Regions from separate parts of the Lysobacter sp. GCM10012299 genome, predicted to be linked through region 2. Evidence: riboswitches for the same ligand, from Rfam matches in the RefSeq annotation. Region 2 holds a riboswitch; the other holds the start of a gene.
What was found. A riboswitch is a leader RNA that binds a small molecule or an ion and turns the genes downstream of it on or off. The one in region 2 is predicted to bind cobalamin.

Region 1: it holds a riboswitch for cobalamin, as region 2 does, so the genes downstream of both, btuB (TonB-dependent vitamin B12 receptor) here and metE (5-methyltetrahydropteroyltriglutamate--homocysteine S-methyltransferase) in region 2, are expected to answer to the same signal.

The regions. Positions count from the first base shown of each region.
Region 1 is NZ_JBHRZC010000002.1:525,517-528,917, reverse strand. It holds gene bioD (dethiobiotin synthase) at 1-231, opposite strand, end outside; gene ACFOPO_RS06680 (GAF domain-containing protein) at 280-765, shown strand; gene ACFOPO_RS06675 (TfoX/Sxy family protein) at 762-1,151, shown strand; cobalamin riboswitch at 1,352-1,587, shown strand; gene btuB (TonB-dependent vitamin B12 receptor) at 1,740-3,401, shown strand, end outside.
Region 2 is NZ_JBHRZC010000002.1:727,321-730,721, forward strand. It holds gene metE (5-methyltetrahydropteroyltriglutamate--homocysteine S-methyltransferase) at 1-1,401, opposite strand, end outside; cobalamin riboswitch at 1,570-1,777, opposite strand; gene ACFOPO_RS07555 (acyl-CoA thioesterase) at 1,844-2,251, opposite strand; gene ACFOPO_RS07560 (ribonucleotide-diphosphate reductase subunit beta) at 2,238-3,251, opposite strand.

The DNA of each region.
Region 1 (3,401 bases), 200 kb from region 2:
GACGTCGTCATAAGCCGGGCGCGGCTCGCTGGCGCCCTGCAGCAGCAGCGCGTCTTCGTTGCGCAGGCCGTCCGCGGTGACCTCGCAACCGCTGGCGAGCGGCTTCATGCCGACCGCACGCAGGCCGCGTGCGCGCAACGCGTGCAGCAGCGTCGCACTGGCCAGTGATTTGCCGATGCCGGTGTCGGTGCCGGTGACGAACCAGCCGGTACGAGTCTGGGGCCTGTTCATGACCGGCTCCCCGGTCGCTCGCTGGTAGACTGCGGGAAAGAGGCGGATATGTTCACCAGCGAAAGTCTAAGCGGCACCAAGCCCGAACAGTACGCACAGTTGCTCGAGCAGGCGCGGGCGCTGGTGCACGGCGAACGCGACCGTGTGGCCAACGCAGCCAACCTGTCGGCGCTGGTGTACCACTCCCTGCCCGGCCTGAACTGGGTCGGCTTCTACCTGTTCGATGGCACCGAACTGGTGGTCGGCCCGTTCCAGGGGCTGCCGGCCTGCATCCGCATTCCGCTCGACAAGGGGGTCTGCGGGGCTGCCGCGACCACCCGCCAGACCCAGCGGATCGCCGATGTCCACGCCTTCCCTGGCCACATTGCCTGCGATTCTGCGTCTAACTCTGAACTGGTCGTGCCACTTGTGGGGGGGGATGGCCAGCTGATCGGCGTGTTCGATCTGGACAGCCCGCACTTCGACCGCTTCGATGCCGACGACCAGCGCGGCCTGGAAGCGATTGCCCAGGCCTTCGTGGAGTCGCTGGCATGAGTATCGGCAAGAGCGGGGAAAAAGGCGGCGACAAGCTGCGCAACATCGGTCCCAAGTCGGCGGCATGGTTGCGCCAGGTGGGGCTGCGCTCGCGCGAGGACCTGGCCGCGGTCGGCACGGTCGAGGCGTTCATGCGGGTCAAGCGCGCCGGCTTCAAGCCGACGCTCAACCTGCTGTACGCCATCGAAGGCGCGCTGCAGGACTGCCATTGGCAGGAGATTCCCGACGAACGCCGCGGCGAACTGGTTGCCGCGACCGAAGCGGCCATCGCCCTGCTGCCGCCACCGCGCTACCGCCCGCCGGCCGGCCCGGTGACGACGACCCAGGTCGCCGAGGAAACGATGGCGATGCCGTCGCTGCTGGACGAGCCGGCAGACAGGGACTAATCGCGTCGTCCCGGCGAACGCCGGGACCCAGGCCCTCATGTTTTCCGTCGTCCCGGCGAAAGCCGGGACCCATCTGGCTCTGCGGACGCGGAAGCTACGTCCATGGATCCCCGCCTTCGCGGGGATGACGGTGAGGCAGGGATGACCGTGGGACGGGGATGAAGGGACAAGGGTTGAGCACCGCCCCAGCAGATCGCGTAGACTGCGCCCCGCTTCGAGGTGACCCGGCGGCGTCCTGCCGGCGGGTTGAAACGGGAAGCCGGTGACGTCCCAGCAGGGACCATTCCGGCACTGCCCCCGCAACGGTAAGCGAGTACAAGCGCTGCATCCGCCACTGTGCATGTCACGGGAAGGCGCGGCGCCGGAGAGAGCACGGCTTGCAAAGCCGGTCCTCCACTCGCGAGTCCGGAGACCGGCCTGGAAGCAGGGTCACGCGCCTTCATTGGCGGTGCCCACCCCTGGTTGCGATGCGGAGGGCATCGCGGCGGCGACGTTGGCGCCGTGCGCCCACACCGCAGCCTCGTTCTCTCTCCTCGCGACTGTCCCAGTTGCCCGTCACGGCCCGAGCCGTGCGTTGGAGATTCCTCGATGCAATTGCGTAATCTGTCCCTTGCCGGCGCGTGCCTGCTGGCCGCACCCGCGCTTGCCCATGCGCAGGACGCGACCAACCTCGACCAGGTCATCGTCACCGCCAACCGCACCGCCATCAGCGTCAACGACGCGCTGGCACCGGTCGAAGTCATCGACGCCGAACAGATCCGCCACAGCCAGGCGCGCTCGCTGCCGGACCTGCTGCGCGGCCGCGCCGGCATCTCGATGTCCAACCAGGGCGGCAGCGGCAAGCTGACCACGCTGTTCCTGCGCGGTGCCGAATCCGACCACGTGCTGGTGCTGGTCGACGGCATCCGCGTCGGCTCGGCAACCTCGGGCCTGACCGCGTTCCAGGACCTGCCGATCGAAATGATCGACCGCGTCGAGATCGTCCGCGGCCCGCGTTCGAGCCTGTACGGCGCCGACGCCATCGGCGGCGTGATCCAGGTGTTCACCCGTCGCGACAAGCAGGCCTTCGCCCCGCGCGTGCGCTTCGACGGCGGCAGCAACGACACGCTGGGTTACGGCGTCGGCTTCGGCGGCAGCAACGACCGCGGCTGGTTCGGTGCCGACTACCAGCACACGCGCACCAGCGGCATCAACGCCTGCAACGGCTTCTTCGACCCGGCCACGTTCGACGGCGCCGGCTGCTTCATCGCCATGGACTCGCAGCCCGACCGCGACGGCTACGAGAAGGATGCATTGTCGCTGCGCGGTGGCATCAACCTGACCGAGCAGTGGAGCATCGAGGGTCACGCCCTGCGCAACGAAGGCGACAACGAGTTCGACGGCGACTTCACCGACGGCTCCAGGACGGTCCAGCAGGTCATCGGCGGCAAGCTGCGCTGGCACCCGTCCGACCGCGTCGACGTGCACCTGACCGCGGGCCGCAACGTCGACTCGTCCGACAGCTACCTCGGCGGCGTCAAACTCCCCGACTTCTTCAGCACCGACCGCGACAGCGCGACGCTGCAGGGCGACTTCGGTGTTGCCGCCAACCAGCTGGTCAGCGTCGGCCTGGACTGGCTCAACGACAGCGTCGAGAGCAGCACGCAGTACGATCAGGACGAGCGCGACAACAAGGCCGCGTTCGTGCAGTACCAGGGCAAGTTCGGCGCGCAGTCGCTCGAGGCCAGCGTGCGCCGCGACGACAACGAGCAGTTCGGTGGCCACACCACCGGCGGTGCCGCGTGGGGCCTGGTGTTCGCCGACAACTGGCGCGTCACCGCCGGCTACGGCAGCGCGTTCAAGGCGCCGACCTTCAACGAGCTGTACTACCCGTTCTTCGGCAACCCGAACCTGCGTCCGGAAGACTCCGAGACCTGGGAGCTGGGCCTGGCCTTCCTGGGTGACGGCTTCAACGTCCACCTCGACACCTTCAGCACCGACGTCGACAACCTGATCGCGTTCGACGCCGCGATCAACCTGCCCAACAACGTCGAAAAGGCGCGCATGCAGGGTGCCGAACTGTCGGCCGACACCACGATCGCCGACTGGACCATCAACGGCGCGATCAGCTACCTCGACACCGAGAACCGCCGTGGTTTCTACGAGGGCAACGATCTGGCCCGTCGTGCGAAGAACAGTGCGCGCCTCGACGTCGACCGCGCCTTCGGTGCGTTCCGCGTCGGCCTGACTGCGGTCGGCGAAGGTTCGCGC
Region 2 (3,401 bases):
GTCGATCTCGCGCTCGAGGAACTGCCGGTAACCGGCGTCGTCCAGCTTGCCCGCCTTGTAGTCGGCGCGTGCCTTGCGTACCAGCGACAGCTGCGGAAACGAGCCGATCGTGGTGGTTGGGAGCGGTGGCAATGCCAGGCGCTCGTGCTGCAGTCGAGCGCGCTGTGCATAGGGCGTGTTGCGCCGGCTCATCGCTGGAGAGAGTGAAGCCAGTCGCGTGCGGACGCTGCCATTGGCCAGCTCCGGTGCACTGCGATGCGCGGCGCGCGCCGCCTGTGCGCTGGAGATTGCCGTTGCGGCGGCAGCATCCCCTGCGTTTGCATCGGCCAGCAACCGCAGCTCTTCGAGCTTCTGTCGCGCGAACGCCATACCGCCGCGCAGCGGCTGTGGCAGCTTGCGCTCCAGCTCGAGGTCAATCGGCACGTGCAGCAGCGAGCACGACGGCGCCAGCCAGCGCACGCGCGACCCGGCCGTGCGTACCAGCGCCAGTGCGGCATCCAGGTCGGTGCGCCATACGTTGCGACCGTCGACGATGCCCAGGCTCAGGGCGCGCTCGGCGGGCCACGCCGCCAGGACGCGTTCGAGCTGCTGCGGCGCACGTGCCAGGTCAATGTGCAATGCATCCACCGGCAGGCTGGCGACCAGGTCCACGTTGTCGCCCAGGTCGCCGAAGTAGCTTGCAAGCAGGATCTGCGGCACGTCGGCCGCGGACAGGGCGGCGAACGAGCGGCGATAGGCGTCGCGATCGGCATCGCCCAGGTCGAGCACCAGGCAGGGTTCGTCGATCTGCACCCACGACGCCCCGGCGGTCTTCAGCTGCTGCAGCAGTTGCACATACGCCGGCAGCAGCGCATCAAGCAGTTCGAGCGGGCAGCCGCCATCCTCGCGCTTGCCCAGCTTGAGGAACGACACCGGGCCGAGCAGCACCGGGCGTGCCTCCAGCCCGAGCGCACGGGCTTCGTGCAGCTCGGCCAGTGGCTTGTCACCGCGCAGGCGGAACCGCTGGTCGGCCTGGAACTGCGGCACGAGGTAGTGGTAGTTGCTGTCGAACCACTTGGTCATCTCCAGCGCGTGCAGGTCGTGGCGGCCGTCCTGCAGGCCGCGGGCGAGGGCGAAGTAGCCGGCCAGCGGGTCTGCCTCGAACAGCTCGCGGTGCGTGGGCGGGATGGCGTCGAACAGCACGGCGGTGTCGAGCACGTGGTCGTACAGGGAGAAGTCGTTGCACGGCACTGTGTCGACGCCGGCCTCGTTTGCCAGCTGCCAGTGCCGCGCACGCAGTTCGCGTGCGGTTGCGTGGAGTTCCGCCGATGTCGCCTGGCCTTTCCAGAACGATTCGAGGGCTTGCTTGAGCTCGCGTCGCGCGCCGATGCGCGGGAAGCCGAGATGGGTTACCTGGGTCATGGTGATGATGTACCTGCGATGCGTTATGCATGACGCAGGGCAACGAAGGAGGGCACGGCCACGCACCGACGCCGCGAACGGCGCCGGAAGAAGACCAGCCTTCGACCTTCGCCCCCGCGGGCGAACCGGCCGCAAGGCGCGAGCCATGCGGTCGGGGGTCGGACGGAGAGCGGACTCTCCGGTCGGGGCAGGTCTTCGGGCTCGTGGGCGCGAGGAGTTCGTCCTCACCTACTGGCCATCGCTTCCCGGGCCAAAGGTCCCAGTGCATGGATGGCGGTCGTTCCCATATACCGCTGCGGGGCAGCTCCGGAATTGGACGGGTGTCCGTACCGGATTCCCTCTGGCGCCACCGGTTGCCCGGCGGTGCTTGTCACATCGCTCCATCTTTATGAAGCGATGATCACCACGACGGCGCTAACGTTAGCCCCGCCGGCGGGAGGCGTCAATCGGCAGATGGCACCAGGGCAGGGACCGGCGTCGGCTGGCCGTGCATGTCCAGCGCGACCATGGTGAAGCGACCGCGCGTGGCCAGTTGCGTGTCGCCGGTCATCAGGTCCTCGCGGTGCATGTCGACTTCCACCTGCAGCGAGCTGCGGCCGGTGGCGACCACGCGCGCGACCAGCTCGACCAGCGCGCCCTTGGGCACGGCGACATGGAAGTCGATCTGCTCCGACCGCGCCGTGACCACGGTGCTGCGCGCATAGCGCGAGGCGGCGACGAAGGCGGCCTTGTCCATCCATGCCAGCGCCTGGCCACCGAACAGCGTGCCCAGGTGGTTGGTGTGGTCGGGGAACACGATCTCCGTCATGCGCGCTTCGGTGGGAGGCGCCGCCGCCTCAGAACGCGGCATCGAATGCGACCTCGCCCTGCACGCCCACCTGGTACGCCGAGACGCGACGCTCGAAGAAGTTGGTCACTTCCTGCACGTCCTGCAGGTCCATGAAGGCGAACGGGTTGGTCGCGCCGAAATGGCGTGGCATGCCCAGCTGCGCCAGGCGCTGGTCGGCGCAGTACTGCAGGTACTGGCGCATGTCCTTCGGCGACAGGCCGGCGACACCGCCCGACAACACGTCCTGGGCGAACTGCATCTCGCACTCCACCGCTTCCTCCAGCATCTGCACGACCTGGCGCTGCAGTTCGTCGTCGAACAGTTCCGGCTGCTCGCTGCGCGCGGTGCGGATCACCTCGAAGGCGAAGGCCATGTGGCAGCTCTCGTCGCGGAACACCCAGTTGGTGCCCGAGGCCAGGCCGTGCAGCAGGCCGCGCGAACGCAGGTAGTAGACGTAGGCGAAGGCGGCGAAGAAGAACAGGCCCTCGATGCAGCAGGCGAAGCAGATCAGGTTGAGCAGGAACTGGCGGCGCTGCTCCGTCGTCTCGATGCGACGGATGTCCTGGATCGAGTCGATCCACTTGAAGCAGAACTCGGCCTTGGCGCGGATCGACGAAATGTTCTGCACCGCATCGAACGCCTTGGCGCGCGCGACCGGGTCGGGCAGGTAGGTGTCGAGCAGGGTCAGGTAGAACTGCACGTGCAGTGCTTCCTCGTACAACTGCCGCGACAGGTACATGCGCGCCTCGGGCGCGTTGATGTGCTGGTACAGGTTCAGCACCAGGTTGTTGGCGACGATGCTGTCGCCGGTGGCGAAGAAGGCCACCAGGCGCTCGATCAGGTGACGCTCGGCCGGCCCGAGCTTGTGCTTGAGGTCGTTGACGTCGAGCGAGAAGTCGACCTCTTCCACGGTCCAGGTGTTTCGGATCGCGTCGCGGTACATCTCGTAGAACTGCGGGTAGCGCATCGGCCGCAATGTGAGGTCGAAGCCGGGGTCGAGCAGGCGGATGTCGGTGGTCATGGAAATCCTTTGAAGGAAAACCCTCTCCCCTGGCGGGAGAGGGTGGCGCGAAGCGCCGGGAGAGGGGGACGCTGGTGTTCTTCCTGGGGGGAGGGCGCGTCCCCTCTCCCTGGCGCCGTTGGCGCCTGTCCCTCTCCCGCAAGGGGAGAG